4 regions of the Streptomyces sp. NPDC002884 genome follow, and region 2 is predicted to be linked to each of the others. Evidence: riboswitches for the same ligand, from Rfam matches in the RefSeq annotation. Region 2 holds a riboswitch; each other region holds the start of a gene.
The links. Region 2 has a riboswitch for S-adenosylmethionine ahead of ABT070_RS28335 (ABC transporter substrate-binding protein). Riboswitches for the same ligand answer to the same signal wherever they lie in the genome.

Region 1: linked by a shared signal. The riboswitch ahead of ABT070_RS25440 (putative leader peptide) and the one ahead of ABT070_RS28335 (ABC transporter substrate-binding protein) in region 2 are both predicted to bind S-adenosylmethionine.
Region 3: linked by a shared signal. The riboswitch ahead of ABT070_RS09765 (amino acid ABC transporter permease) and the one ahead of ABT070_RS28335 (ABC transporter substrate-binding protein) in region 2 are both predicted to bind S-adenosylmethionine.
Region 4: linked by a shared signal. The riboswitch ahead of thrC (threonine synthase) and the one ahead of ABT070_RS28335 (ABC transporter substrate-binding protein) in region 2 are both predicted to bind S-adenosylmethionine.

Annotation. Positions count from the first base shown of each region.
Region 1 covers NZ_JBEOVB010000013.1:150,892-158,469, reverse strand. The annotation lists gene ABT070_RS25455 (ABC transporter permease) at 1-940, opposite strand, end outside; gene ABT070_RS25450 (ABC transporter permease) at 937-1,896, opposite strand; gene ABT070_RS25445 (ABC transporter substrate-binding protein) at 1,905-3,527, opposite strand; gene ABT070_RS25440 (putative leader peptide) at 3,741-3,857, opposite strand; SAM riboswitch class IV at 3,892-4,001, opposite strand; gene ABT070_RS25435 (SAM-dependent methyltransferase) at 4,146-4,961, opposite strand; gene ABT070_RS25430 (protein kinase domain-containing protein) at 5,201-7,578, shown strand, end outside.
Region 2 covers NZ_JBEOVB010000016.1:109,396-116,973, forward strand. The annotation lists partial or broken gene ABT070_RS28320 (SulP family inorganic anion transporter) at 1-119, shown strand, start outside; gene ABT070_RS28325 (YhgE/Pip domain-containing protein) at 169-1,449, opposite strand; gene ABT070_RS28330 (TIGR03564 family F420-dependent LLM class oxidoreductase) at 1,620-2,546, opposite strand; SAM riboswitch class IV at 2,715-2,824, shown strand; gene ABT070_RS28335 (ABC transporter substrate-binding protein) at 3,083-4,723, shown strand; gene ABT070_RS28340 (ABC transporter permease) at 4,720-5,802, shown strand; gene ABT070_RS28345 (ABC transporter permease) at 5,806-6,753, shown strand; gene ABT070_RS28350 (dipeptide ABC transporter ATP-binding protein) at 6,746-7,578, shown strand, end outside.
Region 3 covers NZ_JBEOVB010000003.1:536,176-543,753, forward strand. The annotation lists gene ABT070_RS09740 (LLM class flavin-dependent oxidoreductase) at 1-530, opposite strand, end outside; gene ABT070_RS09745 (putative leader peptide) at 652-783, opposite strand; gene ABT070_RS09750 (GNAT family N-acetyltransferase) at 795-1,544, opposite strand; gene ABT070_RS09755 (transporter substrate-binding domain-containing protein) at 1,621-2,643, opposite strand; gene ABT070_RS09760 (amino acid ABC transporter ATP-binding protein) at 2,741-3,544, opposite strand; gene ABT070_RS09765 (amino acid ABC transporter permease) at 3,541-4,521, opposite strand; SAM riboswitch class IV at 4,918-5,037, opposite strand; gene ABT070_RS09770 (glutathione S-transferase C-terminal domain-containing protein) at 5,104-6,000, opposite strand; gene ABT070_RS09775 (NAD(P)-dependent oxidoreductase) at 6,434-7,240, opposite strand; gene ABT070_RS09780 (DoxX family protein) at 7,252-7,578, opposite strand, start outside.
Region 4 covers NZ_JBEOVB010000010.1:25,112-32,689, reverse strand. The annotation lists gene ABT070_RS21470 (hypothetical protein) at 1-3, shown strand, start outside; gene groL (chaperonin GroEL) at 128-1,750, opposite strand; gene ABT070_RS21460 (cold-shock protein) at 2,096-2,302, opposite strand; gene ABT070_RS21455 (MoaD/ThiS family protein) at 2,811-3,086, opposite strand; gene thrC (threonine synthase) at 3,220-4,536, opposite strand; SAM riboswitch class I at 4,555-4,720, opposite strand; gene ABT070_RS21445 (glucosyl-3-phosphoglycerate synthase) at 4,890-5,834, shown strand; gene ABT070_RS21440 (alpha,alpha-trehalose-phosphate synthase (UDP-forming)) at 5,951-7,363, shown strand; gene otsB (trehalose-phosphatase) at 7,351-7,578, opposite strand, start outside.

The DNA.
Region 1 (7,578 bases), on a different contig from region 2:
TGCGGTTGGTGGCGAGACCCGTCGCCGCGATCGCCAGTCCGGGCAGCGCGGTGAGCCACCAGGCGTTGGCCAGGTAGTTGCGCCCGTCGGAGATCAACGTGCCCCACTCCGGCGCCGGTGGGGGAGCCCCGTAGCCGAGGAAGCTGAGCGACGACACGGCGAGGATGGCGGCGCCGAACTCGAGGGTGGCGAGCACGATCACCGGGCCCGCCGCGTTGGGCAGGACGTGCCGGCCCAGCACCGAGTACCAGCGGGCTCCGCAGGAGCGCGACGCCTCGACGAAGACCGCCTGCCGCACCCGCAGCACCTCCGCGCGGGTCACCCGGGCGAAGCCGGCCACGCTGGCGATACCGACCGCGACGGCCACCTTCACCGTTCCGTAGCCCAGCGCGGTGACCAGGGCCAGCGACAGGAACAGCGACGGGATCGACAGGAGCACGTCGACGAAGCGCATCAGCACGTCCTCGACCCAGCGGCCCACGAACCCGGCGACCAGGCCGATGAGGCCGCCGACCACGAACGCGAACCCCACCGCGATCAGGGTCGCCTTCAACGACAGCTGGGCACCGTGCACCACCCGGGAGAACACGTCACGTCCCAGTTCGTCGGTGCCGAACCAGTGCCCGCCGCCGGGGCTGCGGAAGTTCTCCGCGGGCACCCCGTGCAGCGGGTCCTGCGAGGTGAACAGCCCTGGCCAGAAGGCGGCCAGCACCACCAGCACCACCACCAGGACCGAGGCCACCAGGCCGGGCCTGCGCAGCAGGAACAGCAGGAACCGTCGGGGTCCGGCTCCGCGCCCGGCAGGAACGGGGCCCGGGTCGGTACCGGGATCCACCGGCCGGGCCAGGCCGGCCGCGGCTTCGACGGGGCCCACCGCTTCGACAGCTCCCGCCGTTCCGGCGGCTCCGGCGGTGACGTCGTCGGCAAGTGTCCGGCTCATGCGGGGCGCACCTTCCTGCTCGCCGCCACCACGATCCGCGGGTCGAGCAGCGGGTAGACGAGATCGACGATCAGATTGGCCGCCACGAAGATCAGCGCCCCGAACACCACGACCCCCTGGACCAGCGGGATGTCCTGGACCGTGACGGCGGCGGCGGTCACCCGCCCCAGCCCGTCGCGGGAGAACACCGTCTCCACGACGACCGAACCGGCGATCAGCTGACCGGCCAGCAGTCCGACGACCGTCAGAGCCGGCAACGAGGCGTTGCGCAGCGCGTGCCGCAGATGGATCCGCAGCCGGCCGGCGCCCTTGGCGCGGGCGGTCTCCACATAGGCCTGGTCGAGCGCCGTGAGCAGGCTCTTGGCCAGCACCTGCGCCACCAGGGCGCCGGTCGGGATCGCCAGCGTCACCGCGGGCAGCACCAGGCCCCGCAGGCCGTCGTTGCCGAACGCGGGGAACAGCCTCGTGCGGAAGGAGAACAGTTCGACGAGCACCAGCCCGACCCAGAACGTCGGCACCGACACCCCCAGCGGCGGCAGCGACAGCAGCAGCTGCCGCAACCACCGTTGGGTCGTGTAGGTCGCCAGGACCGCCAGCCCACCGCCGAGGGCCACCGCGAGCAGCAGCGCCGCTCCGGTCAACTGGAGGGTCTGCGGCAGCGCGTCGGCCAGCGTCGAGGTCACCGGCCGGCCGGTGGACACCGAGTCGCCGAAGTCGCCGCGCACCGCCCTGCCGAGATAGTCGGCGTACTGCGCGAGAACCGGTTTGTCGAAGCCGTACTCGTGGCGCAGCGCCGCGAGTTGGGCCGGATCGACCTGCCCCGTGTCCGCTCCCGCGCCGGCCATCGCCGAGACGGGATCGCCGGGCAGGTAGTCCAGCACGAGGAAGGACACCGTGTAGGCCGCCCACAGCACCCCGAGGGCCTGCGCGAGACGCTTGACCACGTAGAGACGCATGCCGGCCGCTACCCGATCCAGGTGTCGTGCAGCTGGATCCGGCTGGAGGCCTCGAAGGCGAGGTTGTGTACCTTCTTCGCCACCCCCAGCTGGGTCTGCAGTTCCACCACGGGTACGACATAGGCGTTCTGAACGATCAACTGCTGTGCCTGGGTGACGAGTTGCTTGCGCTTGGCCGCGTCGGTCGTCGCGGCCTGCTGGGTCAGCGCGGTGTCCAGCGCGGTGGCCGGCAGGTGGTAGAAGTTGGCCAGCTGGGTGGAGTACGAGCTGCGCAGGATGTCCGGGTCGGCCCGGGTCACGTTGCCCCAGACCGCGTCGAAGTCGCCGGACTGGAGGGTCGGGGAGAACTGGGCGATCTGGAGCTGCTTGAGCACCACCTCGACACCGACGGCCTTGAGCTGCTGCTGGATCAGTTCCAGCGCGGGCTGGTTGGTGGCCGCGTTGGCGAACCACTTGACGGTCAGGCTCAGCTTCTTGCCGCCCTTGGCCCGGATGCCGTCGCTGCCCGCCTTCCAGCCGGCCGCGTCCAGGAGGGACTTCGCCTTGGCGGCGTCGAAGGCCAGGTCGGCGCCGAGGTCGGTGTAGTCCGGCGTGGTGTGCGCCAGGATGCTGGTCGCCGGCTCGGTGCCGGTCGGGAAGACGGCGTCGACGATCTGCTGCCGGTCGATGGCGAACAGGATCGCCTGGCGCACCTTCGCGTCCTTGAACAGCGGCCGGGAGTTGTTCAGGCTCAGGTTGAACACCACGCCCGGGTTGGCCCGTGCCTGGAGGTTCACCGCACCGCCCTTGAGGGCCGCCTCGTTGGCCCGGCCGACGCTGCCGATCGCGTCGACCTGGCCGGACTGGAGGCTGCCGGTGCGTACGCCCGCCTCGGGCACCACCTTGAACACCAGCTTGTCCAGGTACGCCTCGCCCTGCTTGGTCCACAGCGAGGAACCCCAGGCGTACTCGGCACGCTTGGCCAGGGTGATCGACTGGTTCTGCACATAGCCGTTCAGTACGAACGGCCCGGAACCGACCACTCCCTTGCTGCACTTCTCCTGCGGGCTCCTGAGCACGCTCGCCGAAGACTCGATGCCCAGCGAGTGGGTGGCCGTGGCCTGGAGGAACTGCGCGTTGGGCTGCTTGAACCTCACCCGCACCGTGAGCGGGTCCACGGCTGTGGTGCTCTCCACGCCGCTCAGGTACCCCTGGGCGAGGGTGCCCAGGGCGCCGAGCTTCGGCACCGCGTCGAAGTTGTCCTTGACCACCTGCGCGGTCAGCGGTGTCCCGTCGCTGAAGGTGACACCTGATCTCAGATGGAACGTGAACGTCGTGGTGTCCGAGCTGACGTCCCAGCTCTTCGCGAGCCACGGCACGATCTTGCCGGTCTTGGGGTCCTGGTCGGTCAGGGAGTCCACGACCTGACGCAGGGAGTAGATGGTGTCGTTGCTGCCCACCTGCTGCGGATCCACGCAGCCGGCGTCGGAACCCACCGCGAAGGTCAGGGTGCCACCCGACTTCGGGCTGCCGCCCGCGTCGCTCGAGCCGCCGCTGTCGCCCGACGAGCAGGCGCTGAGCAGCAGGCTGCCGGTCACGAGTGCGGCGAGCGCCGCCCACCGGTGGGTACGGGAATCCGGATGCGCTGTCACGGGATGGTTCTCCTACTCCAAGGTCATCGCGCACATGCCGGAGCGGAACGCGGCCATGGCGATGCGCGGATGGTGCCGGCCACGCACGGGGCACGGACCGGCACTGCTCAGAACTGATCAGGGGGAGGGGATGTCGACGACTGTGTCGACGGCGATGTCGATGACGGCGTGACCGCGCCGTGGGCGGGGGTCAGCCTGCGAGGTGGGGCGTGATCAGCCCTGACACAGACAGCTGGCGGAACGCTGCAGGTCGATGTGGCGTCGGCGGGAGAAGCCGGAGAACAGCGCCGCGGTCGCGATCGAGGCGCTCAGGTTGCCGCTGTGCCGCACGCTGATCCTCCACCTCTCAGGCCCCTGAACCGGGGCCACGCGCTTGCGGGGTCGGTGACCCTGCCGGGCTTTCACCTGGAGCACCCCACCGCGCAGGAGGGTTGCCGGTCAGCTAGCCAGGGCTTGATGCTGACACTCAATGCCGGGGTCGATCTTACGGAGTACTGACATTATCCGTCAATATCGGTCCGAGAGTTGAACGGCTCCGCCGCACCGGCCGTGAGGCGGGTGCGGCGGAGTGCGATGGGCGCGGGCCGCCCGTCGGGCGAGGGGCGCCGGCGCGGGTCGCTACGGCTTGCGGGCGAGGCCGCCGTGCTCGGCGATGACGTCCGGAGCGGGGGAGGTTGCCTCCGGGCGCCAGAGGGGGACCGAGACGACCCCGGGCTCCAGGAGCTCCAGGCCGTCGAAGTAGGCCGTGATCTCGTCGACGGAGCGCAGGTTGTACGGGACGGCGCCGCTCTCGTTGTAGGCGTCCTGGGCCGCCTCGAAGACCGGGTCGATGCCCCGCGAACCGTCGTTGACGGAGAGGTAGCTGCCGGACGGCAGGGCCGCCATCAGGCTGGTGACGATGGAGCGGGCCCGGTCGTAGTCGGCGACGTGGCCCAGGATGTTGCTGAGGATGAGCGCGGTGGGACGGCTGAAGTCCAGCGTCTGCGCGGCGCTCTCCAGGATGCGCTCCGGCTCCAGCACATTGGCGTCGACATAGGAGGTCGCACCCTCCGCGGTGGAGTAGAGCAGGGCGCGGGCGTGGGCCAGGACCAGCGGGTCGTTGTCCACGTAGACGATCCGGGTCTCGGGGGCGAGGCCCTGGGCGACCTCATGGGTGTTCTCGGCGGTCGGCAGGCCGGTGCCTACGTCCAGGAACTGCCGTATGCCCGCCTCGGAGACCAGATACGTGATGTTGCGGCGCAGGAACGCCCGGCTGCTGCGGGCGATGGTGACGATGCCGGGGAACACGGCGGTGTAGGCGTCACCGGCCTGCTCGTCGACGGGGTAGTTGTCCTTCCCGCCCAGCCAGTAGTTCCAGATGCGGGCCGAGTGCGGCACCGAGGTGTCGATCTTCTGATGTGCCGCTGATCCGGGGGTGGTCGCATGGTCGGTCATGAGGGGCGTCCGTCTTTCAGGCGAGGCGTGGGCAGTCGAGCCACAACTTACGTCCCAACGACCCCGGTACGTACACCCGTTCACATTTTCGAGGGATTCGAACAGTGCGCTCACGGAGGAATCCCGGTTTCACACCCTCTCGCGGGCGAGCGGGTCCGCCCCGTCGCGCAAGCCGCCGCACCTCTCCCGGGAACCCCTCAACTCGCCTTGCGCGTAGGTACATTGACAGCATCGAATCCGTGAGCGAGTGGGGGGCGGGGATGCGCGACACGGTCCTGGACGGCCGGTACACGCTCACGGAGCGGATCGGTGCGGGCGGTATGGGGGTGGTGTGGCGGGCCAGGGACGCGCGGCTCGACCGTACGGTGGCCGTCAAACTGCTGAGCCTGCCACCGGGCACGGCAGGTGCCGAGCGGGAACGGCTGCTCGCCATGTTCGGGCGGGAGGCGCGGGCCGCCGCCGCCCTCGACAGCTCGTACATCGTGCCGGTCTTCGATCACGGCGCGGAAGGCGAAGTCCCTTACCTGGTCATGCCGTTGCTCTCGGGACGGACCCTGCGCGAGTTGTCGGCCGAGGGGCCGCCGGCGCCGGAGCGGGTCGCGGTGCTCGCGGCGCAGGTCTGCCGGGCCCTGGCGACCGCGCACCGGGCCGGCATCGTGCACCGCGACATCAAGCCGGCGAACGTGATGCTCACGGACGAGGGCATGGTGAAGGTGCTCGACTTCGGTATCGCGAAGTTCCTGGACGCGACGACCGGCGGCCGGCTCACCGTGACCACCGACTCGCCCGTCGGCACCCTCGCCTACATGGCGCCGGAGCGCTTCACCCGGGGCGCGGACGACGGCCGCACTGATGTGTACGCGCTGGGCTGCACGGTGTACGAGATGCTCACCGGCGCACCGCCCTTCGACTCGGCGTCGGCGCCCGCGCTGATGCACTGTCATGTGTACGAGACACCGCAGAAGCCTTCGGTACGGCGTCCGGGGCTGGCCCCCGAGTGGGACGAGCTGCTGGGGCGGATGCTGGCGAAGCCGGTCGGCGAGCGACCGACGGCGGAGGAGGCGCGGGCGCTGTTCGAGAGGCTGGCCGTGCACGCGCCCCCGCTCTCCGCGTCCCCGCTCGCGGATCACACCACCCCGCCGGGGCAGCGCTCCGCCCCGACCGCACCGGAGAGCCCGGCCGGGATGCCGGCGCATCGGAGCCGGCAGGACCCTGCCTCAAGCCCAGCCGCGTCGACCCCAGCCGCGTCGACCCCAGGCGTGCCGACCCCAGCCGCGTCGACTCCCGCCGCCCCGGCCCCGGCCTCGGCCCCGGGCCCGTCCGCCACGGATGTCACGCCTCCCGGCGTCGACGTCACCTCGTACCTGCTCGCGCCGCCCCGCCCGCGGCAGCCGCCGACGGTTCCCGTGGCCGCACGTCGGCGTGGGCGCGGCGTGGCGATCGGGGCCTCCGCGGTCGCCGTCGCGCTCGTGGCCGCACTCGTCGTCCTCCAGACCTTCGGCGGCGACGGCGGCGACGACGAGGGCGGCGGGAAGAACGGCTCGGGCGGGTCGAAGGCCGTCGCCGTGGCCCCGGTGGCGAAGACCCAGACGCTCACGCTCGGCTCGGCCGCCGACTCCGAGGGACCCGCCCCGGCGGTGCGGGACGCCCGTGAGGGCGGCACGGTCACGGTCCTCGAACCCGGTGAGATCACCACCGTCGACCCGGGCAACATGTGGTCCGGCGCCGACCGGTTGATCTCCCGCCTCGTCCACCGCAGCCTGACCGCCCTCAAAACCCTGCCCGACGGCTCCGTCCGGCTCGTCGGGGACCTCGCCCAGGACACCGGCCGGCCGTCGCTGAACGGCCGCGACTGGACGTTCACCCTCAAGGCGGGCCTCACCTACAACGACGGATCGCCCGTACGCGCCAAGGACTTCGCGTACGCGGTCGAGCGCGCTCTCGACCCCGACGAGTTCCCGATGGGCGACCGCACCCTGCGCAGCTTCCTGCTCGGCCCCGAGGACGCGGACGGCATCGGCGCCGAGCACGAAATGCCGCCGGGCGTCATCGAGACCCCGGACGACCGCACGATCGTCTTCCATCTCGACGGCGCGCACCCCGACTTCAACGTCGTCCTGGCCGGTCCCAACGGCGCACCGGTGCCGGAGCGGGTCTCCGACATCTCCGGCACCTCCACCCTCCTGCCCTCGACGGGCCCGTACCAGATCGGCTCCTTCACCGGCGCCAAGAACCTCACGCTCACCCGCAACCCGAAGTGGCGCGCGGACACGGACCCGGTGCGCACCGCGTACCCCGACCGCTACGAGATCACCGGCGCGCTCACCCTCGACGAGATCAAGTCCCGGATCCGCGCGGCCGGTCCCGGATCCGCCGTGATGACGTTCTCCGGCTCGCTGGACAAGGACGGACTCGGCGCGGCGGACGGCGCCACCGGCAGCGGTACGGTCCGGGTGACCTCACCGGCCCCCTACGTCCACGCGTACTCCGTCGACACCGAGCGGGTCACGGAACTGAAGGTCCGCCAGGCCATCGCCACCGCGTATCCGGCGGCGGACGTCCTGGCCGCGAGCGGCGAGGACGGCGTCGCCACGCACCACCTGATGCCGCCGGGCAT
Region 2 (7,578 bases):
CGGACGCCGTCGAGACGTACGCCCAGGGCGGCGGGAGCGGCAGGAGCGTCGGGATCATCGGACCGGACGAGCCCGGCGCCCGGATCCACGAGCCGCTCGGCGGCGCGCTCGCGGGCAGCCGCCGACCGGCGCGCGGGCCCGACCGGGGGCGGCGGTCGGCGGGTGCGCTCAGGTGGGCTGCGGGGTGAGGCGCTTGTGGCCCTTGCGGTCGTAGTAGGCGGCCATCGCGAAGCCGAAGAGGAGACCGAGGGCCGCGCCGATCGCGATCATGATCCAGGCCCGGGTCAGCCCGGCGTCGCCGCGCGCGTCGAAGTAGAGGATCGCCCGGACGCCGTCGCTGAGCTGGCGCATGGGCTCGAAGTGGGACAGGAAACGGTAGAAGCCGGGGACCGCTTCGAGGGGGACGGTGGCGCCCGAGGAGGGCAGGCCGAGCACGATGAACACGAACATGGACACCAGCTGGCCGATCCCGCCGAAGGCCGCGTTGATGGCCTGGACGCCGAGGCCGACCGCGAGGGTCGCACAGTAGGAGTAGATCCACAGCAGCGGGATGTGGGTGGCGTCCATGCCGAGGACGCCGACGCAGGCGAGCAGGACGAGGGAGACGCTGAGGACCGAGATGCCTGCCGTCATGGCCATCTTCAGCAGCAGTGTCTGGGTGCGGTCGATCGGCACCGTGGGCAGCCGGGTGTGCCAGGGGCCGATCTCGTTGTCCGCGTAGCCGAGAGCGGTGTCCACGCCGTTGCTGATGACGTTGCCGCCCATGAAGCCGGCCAGCACGAGCAGCAGGGTGTAGTAGAAGGCGCTCAGACCGAGGCCGCTGTGGTTGCCCAGGGGGTGGCCGACCTGGGTGACGACGTTCACCGGGTCGGCGAGCAGCAGCTTGGTCGTGGAGTTCGCTCCCGAGGCGGCGGCCGTCAGCTGTTTGCCGATGGACTGCGAGGACTGCTGGGCCGCCGCCGTGGTGATCTTGCTCGCGAGGGAGGAGCCGAGGCTGCCCTTGGCGGGGTTGGTCAGCACGGTCATGGTGGGGCGCGCGGTCGCGTTCGCGCTGGTGAGTGCGGCGACGGAGTCGGTGAAGTCCGCGGGGACGACCAGTGCGCCGTACACCTTGCCCGAGTCCAGCTCGTCCTGGGCCTGGGCCCGGGTCAGCTGCCTCCAGTCGGCCGTGCCGCTGGAGGTGTCCGAGGTGATGGCCGCGGCCACCTGGGTGCCGAGGTTCTGTTTCTGCCCGGCCGGCGGCTTGCCGGTGTCGCTGTTGACGAGTGCGATCGGCAGGTCGTGCAGGTCGCTCTGCGGGCTGACGATGCCGCCCATGTAGAGCAGCGACAGCAGCAGGGCGAGCAACCCGGTGAGGATCGTGGGCACCAGCCACAGCTTGGGGCGGCGCAGGAGCGTGGCAGCGCGTGCTTGCGGGCGGGTGCCGGGGGTCGAGCCGTCGGCGGTCATGGTTCTCCGTCGTGTGTGGGGCCTGGCGGGTGGGTGCCCGCTGTGGGGCCGGCCGCCATGGGCCGCCGGCCGGGATGAACGGGTACGGCGAGTCGCCCCAAGTCTCCTCGCACCTCGGTCCGGTGGAGCGCAGACAGTCTGTTCACCGGCGCGGCGCCAGCCGGATGGGGTCACCCGGGCCAGCCGTTCGCCAGTTCTCCGAGCAGTTTCCAGGTGCGGCGCCGGTCGTCCTCGCCGCCGAGGTCCGTCGCGGTGAACACCACCTCGGTGGCCCCGGCCTCGCGGTAACGGCGTACCTCGGCCGCGACGGTCTCCTCGTCGCCGATGACGGCGAGGTCGGCGGCGCGCGTGGCGCCGGAGAGACCTATGACCCGCTGGTAGGAGGGGAACTGCTCGTAGAACGCGAGTGCCCCGGTCGCGATTCGGCGTACGGCCTCGACGTCGGCGGTGACCACACCGGGCACGAAGGCCACGATCCGGGGCGCCGGGCGGCCCGCCGCCCGGGCCGCGGCGGTGACGGCCGGGACGATGTGCTCGGCCAGGGCGCGCGGGCCGGCCAGCAACGGCAGGATGCCGTCGGCGAGTTCACCGGAGGCGCGCAGGGCCTGCGGTGCCATGGCCGCGACCAGGAGCGGCACCGGCGGTTCGGCGCCCGGCACCGTCGCCGGCAGCGGGGTGGTCGCGGTGAGCAACTCGCCGTGGAAGTCGGAGGCCCCCGTCTCGACCAACTGACGCAGAGCGGTGAGGAACTCGCGGAGCCGGGCTATCGGGCGCTCGTAGGGGATGCCGAAGCCCGTCTCGGTGAGGTGCTTGGTGCCGAGCGCGAGTCCGAGGTGGTAGCGGCCGCCGGTGGCGGCCTGGGCGGTCCGGGCCTGACTGGCGACGAGCAGCGGATGGCGGCCGAAGACGGGGATCGCGGCGGTGCCGACCTGCAGTCCCGGCACCTCGCGGCCGACGATCGCGGCCAGCGAGGGCGAGTCGTACCCGAAGGTCTGCCCGAACCACGCGGAGCGCAGTCCGGCCGCGTGGGCCTCCCGCGCGAGCCGCACAGTGGGGTCGATCCGGTTCTGGAGCGAAAGCGCTACACCGATGGTCATACACCCGCCAACTGCCCTGCTCGTGAAGGGAATTCCTCACCGCACATGACAAGCTCATGGCGGCCTCGTAACAGCACCCTGTGACCCTTGGACCTGCATGTCCGTGTGTCCCACCCGGCCAGGGAGAACCCTTGACGGCGAGAGAATCGCCGATCTACGGTGAGCGCGAGCTACGAGTTCCGGTGATCAAGCCCTGGCTGGCCGGACGGCAACCCTCGACGCGGCGGGGTGCCCCAGGTGAAGGCTCGGCGGATTTCCCAGTTCTGCAAGTGCGTTTCCCTCGGCCGGTGAGCCGACGACACTCCCAGGAGGACGGCATGGCAAGTGGCCTCGTGCTGTGCTCCCGACGTCATGTGGATCTGCTGCTGGTCTGCAGCTGTCTCTGTAGGAACTGACCGAGCCGTCGGCACGGAACCCGCCGGCGCACCTCCGCGTTCCTTCACCCTTCACTTCCACGCGACCACGCACGCCGTCCGGCAGGTCCTGCCCGGCGCGGCTCCCTCGCGTACCGACCCATGCGGAAGCAGAGACCAGACATGGCACAGCACAGCACGGCCAGACCGCTCCGGTCCGGCCTCGGCGCCCTTTCCCTCGGCACGGCGTTCCTGGTGGCCCTGACCGGCTGCACCAGCACCAAGGACGGCGGTGACACGGCCTCCGCCGAGGCGCTCACGATCGGCACGACGGACCAGGTGACCAGCCTCGACCCGGCGGGCGCCTGGGACGCGGGCTCCGGCACCATCGAGAGCGAGGTCTACTCCACCCTGCTCAGCGTGAAGAACGGCTCGACGGATGCCTCCCCGGACCTGGCCACCGGGATCGAGCTGACGGGACCCAAGGAGTACACGGTCACCCTCAAGAAGGGTCTGAAGTTCGCCAACGGGCACCAACTGACCTCGTCCGACGTCAAGTTCAGCTTCGACCGCACGCTGAAGATCGCCGATCAGAACGGCCCGTCCTCGCTCCTGTACAACCTCGCCTCGGTCGCCGCCCCGACCCCGGCCACCGTCGTCTTCACCCTCAAGTCGGCCGACGACACGCTCTTCCCCCAGGTGTTGTCCACGGCGGCCGGCTACGTCGTCGACGAGCAGCTCTTCCCGGCCGGCAAGATCCTCGACGACAAGGCGATCGTCGAGGGCAAGCCCTGGAGCGGACCGTACGGGGTCACGAGCTACGACAAGAACTCGCTGGTCTCCTTCACCGCCAACAGCGCCTACGAGGGCCAGCAGGGCGCCCCGAAGACGAAGAACGTCCAGCTCAAGTACTACACCGACGCCAGCAATCTGAAGCTCGACGTCCAGCAGGGCGGCATCGACGCCGTCTACCGCACGCTCACCACCGCCGACCTGGACGACCTGGCCAAGAAGAAGGACATCAAGGTCCACACCGGCTCCGGCAACGGCATCCGGTACATCGTCTTCGACTTCCAGACGCAGCCGTACGGCACCAAGACCAAGGACGCCGACCGGGCGAAGGCGCTGGCCGTTCGGCAGGCGGTCGCCGACTCCGTCGACCGGGCCCAACTCGCCCAGCAGGTCTACAAGAACAGCTACCAGCCGCTGTACAGCTCCGTGCCCGACGGCCTCACCGGAGCCACGCCCTCCTTCAAGTCGCTCTACGGGGACAAGAAGGGCGGCCCCGACAAGGCGGCAGCCGCGGCGAAGCTGAAGGCGGCGAAGGTGAGCACCCCGGTCACCCTCAACCTCCAGTACAACAGCGACCACTACGGCTCCTCCTCGGCCGACGAGTACGCGCTGATCAAGACCCAGCTGGAGGCCACCGGCCTGTTCAAGGTGAACCTGCAGTCGACCGAGTGGACCCAGTACGGCAAGGACCGCATCAAGCACCTGTACCCGCTCTACCAGCTCGGCTGGTACGCCGACTACCTCGACGCCGACAACTATCTCTCGCCCTTCTACTCGGCCAACAGCTGGGTCGCCAACGGCTACGACGACCCCGCCGTACGTGAGCTGATCCAGAAGGAGGAGACCGAGACAGACGCGACCGCGCGGGCGGAACTGCTCAAGCAGGCACAGGACAAGGCCGCCGCACAGGTGCCCCTGCTGCCGCTGGTCCAGGGCTCCACGGCGATCGTCACGCGTACCGACGTCAGCGGGGTGCCGGACGAGCTGACCAGCGCGTACACCTTCCGTTGGGCCGGGCTCTCGAAGAAGTGAGCGCCCTGACCCAGGACGCCCCCGGCGCCGTCACCACCCCGGTCGACGGCGCCGGCGGGTACGGACTCGCCCGCTATCTGGTGATCCGTTTCCTCCTCATCATCCCCACCGTGCTGATCCTGGTCAGCCTGGTCTTCTTCCTGACGCGCGCGACCGGCGACCCGATCAGCGCCGCCTTCGGCGACCGGCTCACCCCGGACCAGCTCCAGGCGAAGCTGCACCAGGCGGGCTACGACCGGCCGTTGCTCACCCAGTACCTGGAATACCTGAAGTCCCTCGCGACCGGCGACTTCGGACACACCGTCACCGACAACCAGCCGGTCACCCACGTGCTGGGCACCTATGGCGCAGCCACCCTCGAACTCGCCTCCTACGCCCTGCTCGTGGCCCTGCTCGTGGGCGTCCCGCTGGGCATGGTGGCGGCCTCCTACCGGGACCGCGCCCCCGACGCGGCCCTGCGGCTGTTCGCCGTCCTCACCTACGCCACCCCCGTCTTCTTCGTCGGCCTGCTGCTCAAGCTGGTCTTCGCGATCCAGCTCGGCTGGCTGCCCGCATCGGGCCGGGCGAGCACCGACGTCCAGCTCTTCCTCCAGAACCAGACCAGCACCACGGGGCTCTACCTCGTCGACGCCCTGCGCAGCGGCAACGGGGCGGCGGTCGCCGACGTCCTGCGGCACGCCGTACTGCCGGGCCTGGCCCTGGGGTTGCTCGTCGCGGGCATTCTTCTGCGCCTGGTCCGCACGAACCTGATCGGCACGCTGAACGCCGACTACGTCGAGGCCGCGCGCTCCCGTGGCGTCACGTCCTTCCGCCTGGTCACCCGGCACGCCACCCGACCCGCCCTGATCCCCGTGGTCACCGTCCTCGGCCTCCAGGTCGCCGGCCTCCTCGGCGGAGCGGTGCTGACGGAGACCACCTTCGAGTGGAAGGGCCTCGGCTACGAACTGGCCCACTATCTGGCGGCCCGTGACTTTCCGGCGGTGCAGGGCATCGTGGCCCTGTTCGCCGTCGTCGTGGCGGTGACGAACTTCCTCGTCGACGTCGTCGCGGCCCTGATCGACCCCCGAGTGAGGTACTGAGCCGTGGCGCAGGTTCTTCTACGACGGCTGCCGCTGCCCCTGCGGGCAAGCACGGGAGTGCAGCGGGCCATGCTGGTCACCGGGGTGGTCCTGACCGGGCTGTTCGTGCTGACCGCACTGGTCGGGCCGCTGCTCGCGCCCTACGGGTACGCCCAACTCCGCGACGACGGCGGACTGTTCGGCTCGCAGCAGCATCCGGGCGGCGAGCATCTGCTGGGCACCACCATCGCCGGCTACGACGTGCTGTCCCGCACGGTGTGGGGCGCCCGCACCGCCCTGGAGATCATCCTTGCCGCACTGCTGCTGTCGGTGGTCCCCGGCACGGTCCTCGGTCTGGTCTCCGGCTATCTCGGCGGCCGCCTGGACCGGCTCCTGGTGGGCCTGGCCGACGCGCTCTACGCGTTTCCGTCCCTGCTGCTCGCCATCGTCATGTCGATCGTGATCAGCGGTGGGCAGTCGAGCCTGGCCGGCGGCCTCGGCGCGGCGGCCTGCGCGGTCGCCGTCTCCTTCGTGCCCCAGTACTTCCGCGTCGTACGGGCCGAGGTGATCCGTGTGAAGGCGGAGCCCTTCGTGGACGCGGCCCGGGTGATCGGCACCGGAACCTGGCGGATCATGTTCCGGCACGTGCTGCGCAACTCGGTCCGCACCCTCCCGCTGATCTTCACGATCAACGCGTCGGAATCCATCCTCACCCTCGCCGGCCTCGGCTTCCTCGGCTTCGGGATCGAGCCCAACTCGGCCGCCGAGTGGGGCTACGACCTCAACCGCTCGGTCGCCGACGTCACTTCGGGTCTGTGGTGGACGGCGATCCCGCCCGGCCTCGCCATCGTCCTCACCGTGCTCGGCACCACCCTGCTCGGCGAGAGCCTGACCGACCTGGCCGACCCGAGGCTGCGGCGGCGTGGCGCCCCGGCCGTCGCCGGCCCGGAAGGAGACGCGGACGATGACTGACCTGCTGCGCATCGAGGACCTGCACGTCTCCTTCGCCACGGACGCCGGTACGGCCCCGGCCGTGCGGGGGGTGAGCCTGTCCGTCGCGCCCGGAGAGGTGCTGGCTCTGGTCGGCGAGAGCGGCAGCGGCAAGACCGTGACCGCCAGATCGGTCCTGGGCCTGCTGCCCGCCACCGCGTCCGTCCGGGGCCGCGTACTGCTGGGTGACGGCACCGCCGACCCGGCCGACGACGTCCTCACGGCGTCCCCCGCGAGCCTTCGCGAACTGCGCGGCACACGCGCCGCGATGGTGTTCCAGGAGCCGTCCACCGCGCTGAATCCGGTGTTCACCGTCGGGTGGCAACTCACCGAGGGGCTGCGCGCCCACGGCCATGGCGGCAGCGGGGCCGAACGCCGGGCACTGGCCGTCGAATGGCTCGACAAGGTCGGCATCCCGGACCCGGCCACCCGCGTCGACCACTACCCGCACCAGCTCTCCGGCGGCCAGAAGCAGCGCGCCGTCATCGCCATGGCCCTCGCCCTCGGCACCCGGCTCATCGTGGCCGACGAACCCACCACGGCCCTGGACGTCACCGTCCAGGCGGAGATCCTGGAACTGCTCCACCGCTGCCGCACCGACTTCGGCACCGCCGTCCTCCTCATCACCCACAACATGGGCGTGGTCGCCGACCTCGCGGACCGGGTCGCGGTGATGAGCGAGGGCGAGGTCGTCGAACAGGCCCCGGTCCGCGAGCTGTTCGCGGCGCCGGCCCACCCGTACACGCGAGAACTGCTGGCCGCCGTACCCGTCTTCGGCGGCGGAGGCCGCACGCAGGCTCCCGCACC
Region 3 (7,578 bases), on a different contig from region 2:
ACGTAGTCGGCGGCCTCGTCGAACAGGTCGGTCACCAGGTCCTGGGTGGCCGGGGCCTCGTAGACCTCGATCCGGGGGATCGTGCGGCGGCCGAAGTGGGCGGCGTCGGCGGGACGGGCGCTGACCTGGACGCGCAGGCCGGCGCGGCCGGCGCTCACGTAGTCGAGGGTGGCTATCGCCTTGGAGAGATGGAACGGCTCGGTGTGCGTGGCCACCACGGTCGGCACCAGGCCTATGTGGTGGGTCAGCGGGGCGACGCGGGAGGCGACGAGAACGGCGTCGAGCCGGCCGCGCACCTGGTCGGTGCGGTCGTCCGGGTCGAGGAAGTGGGAGGACTGCGGGCCGAGGCCGTCCTCGATCGTCACGAAGTCGAGCAGTCCGCGCTCGGCCTCGGCGACCAGGTCGGCCCAGTAGCCGGCGGTGAACAGCTCACGGGGTCGGGCGACGGGCTCGCGCCAGGAGGCGGGGTGCCAGCCGGTGCCGTCCAGAGCGACGGCGAGATGCAGCGGGGAGGAGGAGGTCGGGGACACGAGGGTGCCTTCCTGGAGGTCCGTACGAGAGCGCCGGCCTGCGCGCAGGGACTGCGCGGGCACAGGGCGGGGGGCGGGCCCGGTGAGACGGGGGTCCCCCCGGCCGAAGGCTGGGGAAGGATCAGGAGCAACAGAGCGCGCCGGCCACGCGCTGGAGGTCGATGTGGGGCCGGGAGTGCAGGTGTACGGCGTGGCGTTTGTGGGTCACGTCCGCACCTCCCTCTTTCCGGGCGCCGGACGGCGCCTGACACATCGCGTCATGACTCAGAACGCCCCGGCCTCGGCGGATGTTCCCGGTGTGCGCACCGAGACGATGGTCGATCGGCGGCGCAGGGCGAAGCCGAGGGACTCGTACAGGCGGATCGCGGGGGTGTTGCCGGCGGCGGCGTGCAGGAACGGGGTGTCGCCGCGCTCGCGGATGCCGGCGCCGACCGCGCGGATCAGCCGGGTGGCCAGGCCCTGGCCGCGCCGGTCGGGGTCGGTGCAGACGGCGCTGATCTCGGTCCAGCCGGGCAGTCGCAGCCGCTCGCCGGCCAGGGCGACCAGGCGGCCCCGGTGGCGGATGCCGAGGTACGTGCCGAGCTCGACGGTCCGCCGCAGGAAGGGGCCGGGGCGGGTGCGGGCGACGAGGTCGAGGATCTCCGGCACGTCGTCGGGGCCGAGGCGTACGGCCTCGGGCTCGGGTTCGGTGCGGAACGCCTCGGTGGCGGCGAGTTGGACGCCCTCTCCCCCGCCGGTCACCTCCCAGCCGTCGGGTACGCGGTCGACGGGCTTGATGCGTACGGCCGTTCCGGGGCCGACGAGGGTGAGCAGGTCGGCCCAGGCGGCGGGGTCCCGGGGGTCGGCGACGGCGGCGAAGTCGTAGACGTCGGCCGGGTAGCGCGCGGCGCGGCCGACCCGGTCGGCGAGGTGGGCGTGCGGGCCGTCGAGCGCGGCCCAGACGGCGTTGTCGAGGGGGTGCGGGTGGATGACGGTCGGAGCTCCGCCTCCGCGGAGGTCGATCGGGCTGGCCACGGAGGCGGAGTCCCTTCCTGTCGTTCCTGGCGTTCTTAACTCAACCTGCATGTGTCACGACCGTCATGACGACCGGTCAGGAGTTGTCCAGCGGCAGCCCGGGCGGGTTGATCTCGGACTTGGCGACGGCCTCGTTGGAGAGGTTGTAGGCGGCCAGCCACTTGGCGTACTGACCGTGCTCGATCAGGTAGTTGATGGCCGCCGCGACCGGCTCGGCGAGACCGCTGTCCTTCTTGGCGGTGGCGGCGATCAGGCCCTGGAGCGTCTCGCCGGCGCCGGAGAACGTGCCCGCGTTGCGGGTGGCGTTGGCCTTGCCCGCGGTCTGGGAGACGTTGTAGGCGATGCCGGGGTTGGGGCCGAAGTACGCGTCGATCTTGCCGCTGGCGAGCGCCAGGTAGATGCCGTTGCGGTCCGGGTAGTACTTGACGGTGAGCTTCTTGCCCTCGGACTCCAGCTTCTTCTTCCACTCCAGGAGGATCTTCTCCTGGTTGGTTCCGGAGCCGACGCTGACGGTCAGACCGGCGAGGTTCTCGTAGTTGCCGTCGAAGTTCCACGTGCTGGACTTCTTGACCTCCCAGCCGAGGTTGTCCTGGCGGTAGGAGGCGAACTCGTACTTCTTCTTGCGCTCCTCGGTGTCGGTGATGTTGGAGAAGCCGACGTCGACCTTGCCGCTGTCGATGCCGACGAAGAGGTTCTCCCAGGTGAAGTTCTTCGTCTCCGACTTCAGGCCGAGGACCGCGGCGACCAGACGGCCGAGGTCGGGCTCGGCACCGGTGAGGGTCTTCTGGTCGTCGCCGACGTAGGCGAGCGGGGCGAAGCCGGAGGGCAGGGCGCCGATGCCGATGTTCAGCTTGCCGCTCTTCTTGATCGCGTCGGGCAGTCCGGCGCTGATGGACTTGACCTCGGAGACCTTCAGCGCGGTCTCCTCGGCGGCGCCGTTGGACACCCGGCCGATCGTCACGCTGCCGGCGGCGCTGTCGGTCGTGGTGGCGGCCTCGCTGTCACCTCCGCAGGCGGCGAGCCCGGTGGCGAGGGTGGCGACCGCGGTCGCCGCGGTGATGCCGCGAATCAGGCTGCGTCGGGTGAAGTGGGCAGACATGGCCGTCCTTTGTGACTGGTGTGCTGGTGAGAGGGTGGTGGCGTGGGGGGAAGTCAGGGGGGCGCGTCGGGGCCGGCGCGCCGTGCCGAGCTCGGTGTCAGAGCACCTTGCTGAGGAAGTCCCGCGTCCGCTCGTGCTGCGGTTTGTCGAGGACCTCGCTGGGCGGGCCCTGCTCGACGATCTTCCCTTCGTCGATGAAGACGACCCGGTCGGCGACCTCGCGGGCGAAACCGACCTCGTGGGTGACGATGACGAGCGTGGTGCCGCTGGTCGCCAGGTCCTTGATGACCGCGAGGACCTCGCCGACGAGCTCGGGGTCGAGGGCGGAGGTGGGCTCGTCGAAGAGGATGACGCCGGGGCGCAGCGCGAGGGCGCGGGCGATGGCGACGCGCTGCTGCTGGCCGCCGGACAGCTGCCGGGGGTAGGCGCCGGCCTTGTCGGCGAGGCCCACCCGGTCGAGGAGTTCGCGGGCCAGTTCCAGGGCGGCGGACTTGGCGAGTCGCCCGGTGGCGACCGGCGCGGCGGCGACGTTGTCCAGCACGGTCAGGTGCGGGAAGAGGTTGAAGTTCTGGAAGACGAAGCCGATCCGGCTGCGCTGGGTCAGGATGGCCCGTTCGCTCAGTTCGCGCAGCCGGTCGCCGTTGCGGCGGACGCCGATCAGCTCGCCGTTGACGCTGACGTAGCCGATCTCGGGCTTCTCCAGGTGGTTGACGACCCGCAGCAGGGTGGACTTGCCGGAGCCGGACGGGCCGAGGATCACGGTGACCTCGCCGGGCCGCACGGTGAGGCTCACGCCGTCCAGGACCCGGTGGGCGCCGTACCACTTGTGCACGTCGTGCACCTCGACGGCGGCGGGCACGATCCCGGCGGTGTCGGCGCTCTGCACGGTGTCGGTGGTCATACGGCGGCCTCCCGGCGGATGCGGCCCCGCAGGTCGGTGAGACCGGTCCGCAGTTTCTGCAACGGCGTCGGCGGCAGGGAGCGCGTGGCGCCCCGGGCGTAGTACCGCTCGACGTAGAACTGGACGACGGAGACGAGGCTGGTCAGGATCAGGTACCAGACGGTGACGACCAGCAGCAGCGGCACGATGTCGCCGGGGTAGGTGGCCCCCATGGTCTGCGCGGTGCCGAACAGGTCGAGCAGCGACACGTAGAAGACCAGCGAGGTGGACTTGACCAGGCCGATCAGCTGGTTGACGTAGTTCGGCGTGATCGACCGCAGCGCCTGCGGGAAGACGATCTTCCAGAACTGGTAGCGCTTGGGCAGGCCGAGCGCGGCGGCCGCCTCGTGCTGGCCCTGGTCGACGGAGAGGATGCCGCCGCGGACCACTTCGGCGGCGTAGGCCGCCTCGTTGAGGCTGAGGCCGATGACGGCGATCACCATGTCGGTGGCCAGCCGGGACTCGTCGAAGCGGAAGAACGCCGGACCGAAGGGAACCCCCACGCTCAGGGTCTGGTACAGGGCGCTGAAGTTGTAGAGGAAGAGCAGCACCACGATCAGCGGGATGGAGCGCAGCGCCCATACGTAGGTCCAGCTGACCGCGCGCAGCACCGGGCTCTTCGAGAGCCGGGCGAGGGCGAGCAGGATGCCGCCGAGGAGGCCCAGGACCGCGCTGTAGGCGGCCACTTCCAGGGTGATCAGCAGTCCGTCGAGGATCACCGGCCGCAGGAACCAGTAGCCGAAGCGGTCCCACTGGTAGAAGGGGTTGGAGATCAGTCCGTGCGTGAACTGCGCCACCAGGACCAGGACCACGGCGGTGGCGATCCAGCGGCCGGGCCTGCGCAGCGGCTGGACGCGCTGGGCGGTCAGTTTCTCGGACGGGACGTCGATGGCGGGCGCGGCCTCGGCGAGGGTCACGGCGCCTGGGGGTTCACTCATGAGGGGCTCCGGCGGGAGTCGGACACCCCGGGTCACGGCGGACGTGCGTGGCCGGACGCGTCCCGGCGGGGCGGTGGGGACCGCTCCGGGGGCGCGAACAGGGCATGGCGCACGGATGCGTACAGGAGACCGGGGTGGGGCGGACAACGGCACACCGCTCGGGCGGTGTTCGTCAGGAACGCGGCGGCGGGGCTGCGGTGCGAGGGGTTCGTTCAGCCCCGACAGCGGGCACGGCCCGGTGCGGTACACAGTGCGCTGTTCACGCGCAGGAGGTCGACGGCGCGGTTGGCGACGAGGATGTCGAGGTACGGCCGTACGCAGCCCCGGGGGCGACGCGGCGCCGTCCGATGAGCTGCGTACATGTCCGTCACCATCACTGTTCCGGCCCCTGAGGGGCCATCGCGCTTACCGATACGTCATTACCGAAACGTCGGTCCGGTCGTCACCTGGGGCACCCCACCGCGGAGCGAGGGTTGCCGGTCAGCTAGCCAGGGCTTGTCGCTGACGCTCATGACCGTTCTGGGCCGTAAGTAAGACAGTTGCCCGAACGAATGTCAACGGCGGTCCGGTGGATGGACCGGGTCAGGGCCGGTTGACCTGCGGTCGGACCGCCGAACCGTCCGCCGCGTGGGTCTCCCAGTCCAGGATCTGGACGGCGGCGCCGGCGGCCTCCAGGCCCTGGCAACGGGCGTGGTGACGGCGGGCGATGGCGTCCAGGTCGAGATGGGCGCCGAAGGCCGGGTGAGCGGCCAGCCGGCGGGCGTAGGCCCACAGGGCGGGGTGGTCGGCGATGCGGTGCACGGCGGCCGCGTCGAGGTGGTAGCGGTGCACGGTGTCGAGTTGGACCAGGGCGACCCACAACTCGACGTCGGCGGCGGTGATCTGATCGCTGATCAGGTACTCGTGGGCGCCGAGCCCGCGCTCCAGCACCCCGAGCGTGGTGAGCAGCGTGTCGAGGGCGGCGGTGCGCTCCGCCTCCTCGGTGTCGGCCGCCCCGGCGCGCTGGGCCGCCTCCTCAATGCCCTGGGCGCACATCCGCTCGACGGCCTCGATCTGCGACTCCGCGCCGCACGGGTACAGGGTGGGCCGGCCGCCGCCGAACCGCCGGGCCAGGTCGCGGGCGATGTCGGGGCCGTGGCTGCTGACGATGCGCCCCGACCAGTCGTCGCTGAGCACCGGCGCGAGGGCGGGTCCGGTGTACCGGTGCGCGCTGGCGTCGTACAGCGGACGCAGCGCCGAGTGGCCTCCGTCGGGGCAGTCGGGGACGGCGGGCAGGAAGGTGACGGGGCAGGCCTTGTCCAGGCCGAGGAGGCTGTGGGTGACGGCGATGCGCAGACAGTCGGGGTCGGCCGCCGCCAGGTGGAGGCGGTAGCGGCGCGGCACCGCGTAGTGGCCGCTGCGCGCGTCCCGGCCGATCCGGCCCCGGAAGGCGGCGGTGGGCCGGGCGGACAGGTGGGCGGCCAGTGGTGTGACGGACATGACTCTCCCCGGGGGCGGGACGCACGAGGGACGTGCGCGCGGCGGATGCGACGTCGAAGAGGGAGGTGCGGACCTCGTCCGCTCGTGCCGGGTGCGGCCGCGTCCAGGGGACACCGCCGGTGCGGTTCGGCGCGGGGACGGGCCCGGCTCAGTCCTGGAACCTGATGGCGCTGCAGACGCGCTTCAGGTCGATGTGACGGCGGGAGGTGAGAAGGGGCGACGACCCCGCCGTGCGGCTCGCGCGGCCGGTGATCGGCTCCTGTCGCCCCATTGTTTCCCTACCCGTTCACTAGGATTCCCGGATCGAGTGTCGATCCGCCCCGGGCCTCCGTCAAGAGGGCGTCCACCAGGTGAGTACCGGTCGGGTGCGGGACGGGTACCGGGGCGGTACCCGGGCTGCCGGGAAGGGAGCCCCGGGAGCCGGGTGTCCCCCTCACCGCCCCATGGCGTCCAGGGCCGCGCGGGCGGCGTCCCGGACCGCATCCCGCCCGGCCGGGCCGGCCGCGTTCGCGACCTCGCCCAGCAGGCGTACGTCCTTGGCCAGCAGCGCGCCCGCGTGCGCGCCGATACGGTCGAGAGTGCCGCCCGCGTCGGCGACCCGCTCCAGCGCGAAGCCGGCGGCGCTGCCTCGACGCAGGACGCGGCCGAGGACCACCGGATCGAGACCCAGGGCTTCGCCGAGCGCGAGGGTGTCGGCGGCCAGTCCCAACTGAGCCGTGAACAGTGTGTTGTTGAGCAGTTTGGCGACCTGCCCCGAGCCGACGGGGCCCAGATGGACGACCGGATCGCCGTAGGTGGCGAACACCGGCCGGCAGGAGGCGAACACCTCCGGGTCCCCGCCCGCCATGACCAGCAGGGTGCCCTGCTCCGCGGCCCGTCCGCCGCCGCTGACCGGAGCGTCCAGCACGGACACGCCCTGCGTCGCGGCGCGTTCGGCGAGGCGGCGGCAGGTGTCGGGATGGACGGTGGAGTGCACCGCGATCACCCCGCCGGGCCGCAGCCCCTCCAGTACGCCGGAGGCGACCTGCTCCACATCCGCGTCGGCCACCACGCACAGACACACCAGATCGCTGGCGGCGGCCAGTTCGACCGGTGAGCCGGCGGTCCCCGCGGCCGTGCCGGCGAACGGTTCGAGGCCGACGGGGTTGCGGGCCCACAGCGTGGTCGCGAAGCCCGCCTCGACGATCCGGCGGGCCATGGGCGCGCCCTGGCCGCCCAGTCCGATGAAGCCGACGCGCACGGGAGGCCTCCTCAACTCTCGTTCCGCGGGCGCCAGAACACCGCCAGCAGACCGGCCGTCGCGACGACGCCCACCCCGAGCACCGCACCGGCGCCCGCCCATCCGGTCACACCGATGTCCGCGGCCTCGTCCACCGAGTAGTCCCCCGGCCCCCACGCCCCCAGGGCCACCGCGAGGACACCCAGGACGAGGACGTACTCGTAGCCCTCCTTGAACACGAAGAAGCCGTTGCGGCGGTGCGCGAGCAGGCCCGCCACCAGCATCACGGACAGCACCGCCGCGCAGGCCAGTGGGGTGAGGAAGCCCGCCAGCAGCAGGACGCCCGCACCGAGTTCGGT
Region 4 (7,578 bases), on a different contig from region 2:
TGACTCCACCGCACACACCGGCAGGCGTGCACCCGTTCGCATCCCGGAAACGCCCGAAGGCGGCACCCCCCGTTTCCGGGAAGTACCGCCTTCGGTGTGAAGGACAGGCGATCAACCGTGAGGTCGATCAGAAGTCCATGTCACCGCCCGGCATACCGCCGCCGGCCGGCGCGGACGCCTTCTCCGGCTTGTCGGCGATGACGGCCTCGGTGGTGAGGAACAGCGCGGCGATGGACGCGGCGTTCTGCAGGGCAGAGCGCGTGACCTTCGCCGGGTCGATGATGCCTTCGGCGATCATGTCGACGTACTCGCCGGTCGCGGCGTTCAGGCCGTGACCGATGGGCAGGTTGCGGACCTTCTCGACGACGACGCCACCCTCGAGACCACCGTTGACGGCGATCTGCTTCAGCGGGGCCTCGAGCGCGATGCGCACGGCGTTGGCGCCGGTCGCCTCGTCACCCTCGAGCTCCAGCTTCTCGAAGACTGCGGCAGCCTGGATGAGCGCAACGCCACCACCGGCGACGATGCCCTCCTCGACGGCGGCCTTCGCGTTGCGGACGGCGTCCTCGATGCGGTGCTTGCGCTCCTTGAGCTCCACCTCGGTGGCGGCGCCGGCCTTGATGACCGCGACACCGCCGGCGAGCTTCGCCAGGCGCTCCTGCAGCTTCTCGCGGTCGTAGTCCGAGTCGCTGTTCTCGATCTCGGCGCGGATCTGGTTGACCCGGCCGGCGACCTGGTCCGAAGAGCCGGCACCGTCGACGATGGTGGTCTCGTCCTTGGTGATGACGACCTTGCGGGCCTTGCCCAGGAGGTCCAGGGAGGTGTTCTCGAGCTTGAGACCGACCTCCTCGGAGATGACCTCGCCACCGGTGAGGATGGCGATGTCGTTCAGCATCGCCTTGCGGCGGTCGCCGAAGCCCGGGGCCTTGACCGCGACGGACTTGAAGGTGCCGCGGATCTTGTTGACGACCAGCGTCGACAGCGCCTCGCCCTCGACGTCCTCGGCGATGATCAGCAGCGGCTTGCCGCCCTGCATGACCTTCTCGAGGAGCGGGAGCAGGTCCTTGACGTTCGCGATCTTGGAGTTCGCGATCAGGATGTACGGGTCGTCGAGGACGGCCTCCATACGCTCCATGTCGGTGGCGAAGTACGCCGAGATGTAGCCCTTGTCGAAGCGCATACCCTCGGTGAGCTCCAGCTCCAGACCGAAGGTCTGGGACTCCTCGACGGTGATGACGCCTTCCTTGCCGACCTTGTCCATCGCCTCGGCGATGAGCTCGCCGATCTGGGTGTCGGCGGCGGAGATGGAGGCCGTGGAAGCGATCTGCTCCTTGGTCTCGACATCCTTGGCCTGCTCGAGCAGGGCACCGGAGACGGCCTCGACGGCCTTCTCGATACCGCGCTTGAGGGCCATCGGGTTGGCGCCGGCGGCTACGTTGCGCAGGCCTTCCTTGACCAGGGCCTGGGCGAGGACGGTCGCGGTGGTCGTACCGTCACCGGCGACGTCGTCCGTCTTCTTGGCGACTTCCTTGACCAGCTCTGCGCCGATCTTCTCGTACGGGTCCTCGAGCTCGATCTCCTTGGCGATGGAAACACCATCGTTGGTGATCGTGGGTGCGCCCCACTTCTTCTCGAGGACGACGTTGCGGCCCTTGGGGCCGAGCGTCACCTTCACGGCGTCCGCGAGCTGGTTCATGCCGCGCTCGAGGCCGCGCCGTGCCTCCTCGTCGAACGCGATGATCTTGGCCATGTGAAGTGGTCCTCCCGGACTGGGGTGGATTGCTCCGGACCGCGCTGGCGCCCGCGACGGACGGCTCGCCGGCCTCGTGGTTCCTTGCCCCACCTGGCCTGCGGGCCTCACCGACCCGGTCCTCGTTGTCACTCTCACCTTCAGAGTGCTAACGCCAATGATTAGCACTCGACCCATGAGAGTGCAAGCGCCTCCGCCGGACCCGTGCCCTTCCGGACACCCCTCACGGACGTCTCACCGGCGTCGCGCGGACGCCCCCGGACAGACCGAAGGGCTCGCACCCGGTGGAGGTGCGAGCCCTTCGTCAGATGTACAGAAGAACGACGCTTTCAGTCGGCGCGTGCTTCAGCCGGTCGCGAGCCGGACCATGTCCGCCTGCGGCCCCTTCTGACCCTGCGAGATCTCGAAATCGACCCGCTGACCCTCTTCCAGGGTGCGGTAGCCGTCCATCTGAATCGCGCTGTAGTGGACGAAAACATCCGCACCACCGTCGACCGCGATGAAGCCGTACCCCTTCTCCGCGTTGAACCATTTGACGGTGCCCTGAGCCATGCCTAACTCCCCTATTACTGGCCCTTGCACAGATCCACACTTCGCGGATCCGGGTCAGACCTCACCCCCCGGTTGGCTTGGGGGCGTGCGCCGGAACGCGTCGACCGCGGCCGAATGTATCTGTCCAACTGCCCTCTGCAACAGGTCAGTCGGACGAGAATTCCGGACGCATGGGATCCGGAATGTGGCGAGAATTCGCCTGAATTGAGGGCAAGTCGGGCCCTGCATAAGCCGCAAAAGCCACGAAAGAGGCGCGCACATTGGCTGCTTCTTGTCGGGCGTGGGGCGGAAATCAAAGACTCCGGATCCGGTGATTCGGACCGGGTTCCCCAACTGTACCGCGCTCAACCACACTGAATTGCCCCCTCCGCTTCTATCGCGGAGAGGGCAATTCGATGAACGCTCGGTAATCGCTGTTACCGACGGTTACTACCGATGGGTACTGAACGACGGTCAGTCATCGCCCGACGGTCGCTCGACCGGCGGCCGACCATCGGCCGACCGTCGGTCAGCCGCCGGCGACGGCCGGGATGATCGAGACGCCGGCGCCGTCCGGGGTGGCCGTCTCCAGACCCTGCTCGAAGCGGACGTCGTCGTCGTTCACGTACACGTTGACGAACCGGCGCAGCTTGCCCTGGTCGTCGAGAACCCGGGCGGCGATGCCGGTGTGGTTCTTCTCCAGATCGGAGATGACCTCGCCGAGGGTGGCTCCCTGGGCACTCACCTCGGCCTGGCCTCCCGTGTAGGTGCGCAGGATGGTGGGGATGCGGACGTTGACGCTCATGTCTGGTGATCTCCGGTCGGTAGGGGGCCACAGGGGCGCGGGGCCGTGCGGATCGTGCGGCTGCCGCCGCGTGGGCGCGACCGGTTCGCGCCGGTCCGCAGCGCACATACGGTCTGGTGGCGGAGCGCCCCGCTCATGACGCGAGGCCGGCCTCGCGGAAGGAGTCGAGGTTCGGACGGATGGTCGCGGTCAGGCCGGTGCCGGCCACCGCGTCCAGGGTCTTCAGTCCGTCGCCCGTGTTGAGGACGACGGTCGTCCTGGTCGGGTCCAGAAGGCCGTTCTCGATCAGCTTGCGCGTCACCCCCACCGTGACACCACCGGCGGTCTCCGCGAAGATGCCCTCGGTCCGCGCCAGCAGCTTGATCGCGTCGACGATCTGCTCGTCGTTCACGTCCTCCACCGCGCCGCCGGTGCGCCGCGCGATGTCGAGGACGTACGGACCGTCCGCCGGGTTGCCGATGGCCAGCGACTTGGCGATGGTGTCCGGCTTCTGGGGGCGGACCACGTCGTGCCCGGCCTTGTAGGCGACGGACACCGGGGAGCAGCCCTCGGCCTGCGCGCCGAAGATCTTGTACGGCCTGTCCTCGACCAGCCCGAGCTTGATCAGCTCCTGGAGGCCCTTGTCGATCTTCGTCAGCTGCGAGCCGGAGGCGATCGGCACGACCAGCTGGTCCGGCAGCCGCCAGCCGAGCTGCTCGCAGATCTCGTACGCCAGCGTCTTGGAACCCTCGGCGTAGTACGGCCGCAGGTTGACGTTGACGAAGCCCCAGCCCTCGCCCGCCGAGTCGCCGATGAGCTCGGAGCAGAAGCGGTTGACGTCGTCGTAGTTGCCCTCGATGCCGACGAGCTCGCCGCCGTAGATGGCGGCCATGACGACCTTGCCCTGCTCCAGGTCGTGCGGGATGAACACACAGGACCGGAAGCCCGCACGGGCGGCGGCGGCGCCGACGGCTCCGGCCAGGTTGCCCGTGGAGGAGCAGGAGAGCGTGGTGAAGCCGAACGCGCGAGCGGCCTCGATGGCCTGGGCGACGACCCGGTCCTTGAAGGAGTGCGTCGGGTTGCCCGAGTCGTCCTTGACGAAGAGCTTGCCGGCGTCGACGCCCAGCTCGCGGGCGAGGTTGTCGGCCTGGACGAGCTTGGTCCAACCGGGGTTGATGTTGGGCTTGTCGGCCACGTCCGCGGGGACGGGCAGCAGCGGCGCGTAGCGCCAGATGTTCGCGGGTCCCGCCTCGATGCGCTTGCGGAGCTCCTCCGTGTCGTAGGAGGAGAAGTCATACGCGATCTCGAGCGGGCCGAAACATTCCTCGCAGGCGAACACCGGGCCGAGGGGCACGCGGTGACCGCACTCGCGGCAGTTCAACGCCGCGGCCGGACCGAGGTCGACAGCAGAGGACGTCGTAGAGTCGGTGGTGCTTGCACCCGTGGTGCTTGCAACAGTCTGCGCAGCCATGTGAGGCGAGGCCCTTTCTCCTCATCTTCCTCACGACGCATCTCGCCGTGAGACGGATTTGGCACCTTCCCGAGCCGGGAGCCTCGCGGAGCGATCACCACATGTGTCAGTGATCGTCACGAGACCGGCTGGAGGGTTGCCGGGGCTTCATCGGGCCGTATCCCTCTGCCCCTCTGGATGAGCGGTATGAAGTTGTGGACGGGGGCGACCTCGGACATGCGATGGTCATCCGCGTTGTTCAAGACTGTAACCGAAGGCCAGGACAGTTGAGATAGTCGTCCGAACCGCGAGATGGATCACACGGTCACCTTCTGTGCACCCGGTGTGATCACGACAGTGAGGAGCCGCAGACTGTGCTTCCAGAAACTGAGCGCTGGCTGGCCACCCGCTCCTGGTCCGTGACCGATCGTCCGCTGCACCGGATCCTGGCGGCGAAGCGCGCCACGAACCAGTCGGTGTCCGTCGTCCTGCCCGCGCTGAACGAGGAGGAGACGGTCGGCGACATCGTCGCGATCATCCGTCACGACCTCATGCACCAGGTCCCGCTCGTCGACGAGATCGTGGTCGTCGACTCGGGATCCACCGACCGCACCTCCGAGGTCGCCGCGGCGGCCGGCGCACGGGTCGTCCACCGGGACGACATCCTGCCGCGCCTGCCGGCCGTGCCCGGCAAGGGCGAGGTCCTGTGGCGCTCGCTGCTGGTCACCACCGGGGACATCGTCTGTTTCATCGACGCCGATCTGAGGGAGTTCTCCTCCGACTTCGTCTCGGGGATCGTGGGCCCGTTGCTCACCGACCCCGGGGTGGATCTGGTCAAGGGCATGTACGACCGTCCGCTGGGCGGCGCGGCCGGCCAGGGCGGGAGGGTCACCGAGCTGATGGCCCGCCCGCTGCTCAACATGCACTGGCCGCAGCTGGCCGGGTTCGTGCAGCCGCTCGGCGGGGAGTACGCGGCCCGCCGCGCTCTGCTGGAGCAGCTGCCGTTCCCCGTCGGTTACGGCGTGGAGCTGGGCATGCTGGTGGACGCCCTGCACCTGGTGGGGCTCGACGCCCTGGCCCAGGTCGACATCGGCGTGCGCAAGCACCGGCACCAGGACGGTCAGGCGCTGGGCCGGATGGCGGCGGCCATCTACCGCACCGCCCAGCTCCGGCTGGCCCGCGGGCACCTGGTCCGCCCGTCCCTCACCCAGTTCGAACGGAGCGCGGACGGCTTCGAGCCGCGCACGTACTCCGTGGACACCGAGGAACGGCCGCCGATGGCGGAGATCGCGGAGTACGCGACCCGCAAGGTCGCGTGAGCGTCGGACGGGCCGTATACGGCATGCCGCCGGCAGCGGCGACACGGCCGGACACGGCCCGTCCACACAGCGCGACCGTACGTTTGAGCGTTTCCCGACCGGGCTAGGTTGGGCGTATGGCTTCCACGCACGACACTGCCGCCCGGGCCGCCGAGGTGCTGGTCGCGTCCAACCGCGGCCCGGTCTCCTACGAGGTGCGCGAGGACGGCTCGCTGCACGCGAAACGCGGCGGCGGCGGGCTGGTCTCCGGCCTGTCGGCCATCGGGCCCGACACGGGCGCCCTCTGGGTGTGCTCGGCGCTCTCCGACGGCGACCGGGAGGCGGTCCTGCGCGGGGTCGGCGAGGAGGGCGTGCGCATGCTGGCCGTTCCGGCCGACGTGCACGCCGACGCGTACAACGGCATCGCCAACTCCGTGCTGTGGTTCATCCACCACCTGCTCTACCAGACACCGCTGGAGCCCGCCTTCGACGCGGAGTTCCGCCGCCAGTGGGCGTCGTACGAGACCTACAACCGGGCGTTCGCGGAGGCGCTGGCGGAGGAGGCGGCGGACGGCGCGGCGGTCCTCGTCCAGGACTACCACCTGTGTCTGGTCCCCGGGATGCTCCGCGAGCTCCGCCCCGACCTGCGCATCGCCCACTTCTCGCACACGCCGTGGGCGCCCGTGGACTACTTCGCGCTGCTGCCGGGGGACATCCGCGAGCAGCTGCTGCACGGGATGCTCGGCGCGGACCGCCTGGGCTTCCTCACCCGTCGCTGGGCGGACGCGTTCACCGCGTGCTGTACGGAGTTCGCCGACGGCCCGGGCAAGACGCGGATCGGCGTCCACGGCCTCGGCGCGGACGCCGACTTCCTGCGCGCCCGCTCGCACGAGCCGGACGTCGACGAGCGCCTGGCCGCCCTCCGCGAGGAGATCGGCGAGGGCCGCAAGGCGATCGTCCGCGTCGACCGCACCGAGCTGTCCAAGAACATCGTGCGCGGGCTCCTGGCCTACCGGCAGCTGCTCGACGACCACCCGGAGTGGCTCGAACGGGTCGTCCACGTGGCCTTCGCCTACCCGTCCCGCCAGGACCTCGCCGTCTACCGCGACTACACGGCCGAGGTGCAACGCCTGGCCGAGGAGATCAACGCCCGGTACGGCACACCCGGCTGGACCCCGGTCCTGCTGAACCTCAAGGACGACTTCGCCCGCTCCCTCGCCGCCTACCGGCTGGCCGACGTGGCCCTGGTGAACCCGATCCGCGACGGCATGAACCTGGTCGCCAAGGAGGTCCCGGTCGTCTCCGACGAGGGCTGCGCGCTGGTCCTGTCCCGGGAGGCGGGGGCCTACTGGGAGCTGCGCGAGGACGCGATCACGGTCAACCCGTACGACGTCCTGGAGACCGCCCGCGCCCTGCACGAGGGGCTGACCATGAAGCCGGAGGAGCGGGCCGAGCGCACGAAGCGGCTGTCCGCGGCGGCGACCGCGCTTCCCCCGGCCCAGTGGTTCCTGGACCAGCTCAACGCCCTGCGGGAGATTCAGCCGAACTGAGCGGCCAGCTCCCGCAACAGCCGTACGACGCCGGCGGGGCCGTCGACGACGAGGTCCGCGCGTTCGGCCAGTTCGCCGACCTCCGTGCTGCCGCTGCACACCAGCAGTCCGGGGAAGCCGTCCGAGCGCAGCTTCTCCACGGCGGCGAACGCGGGCAGGTCGCCGAGGTCGTCACCGGCGTAGAGGACGGACCGCGCGCCGGTCTCGCGGACGTG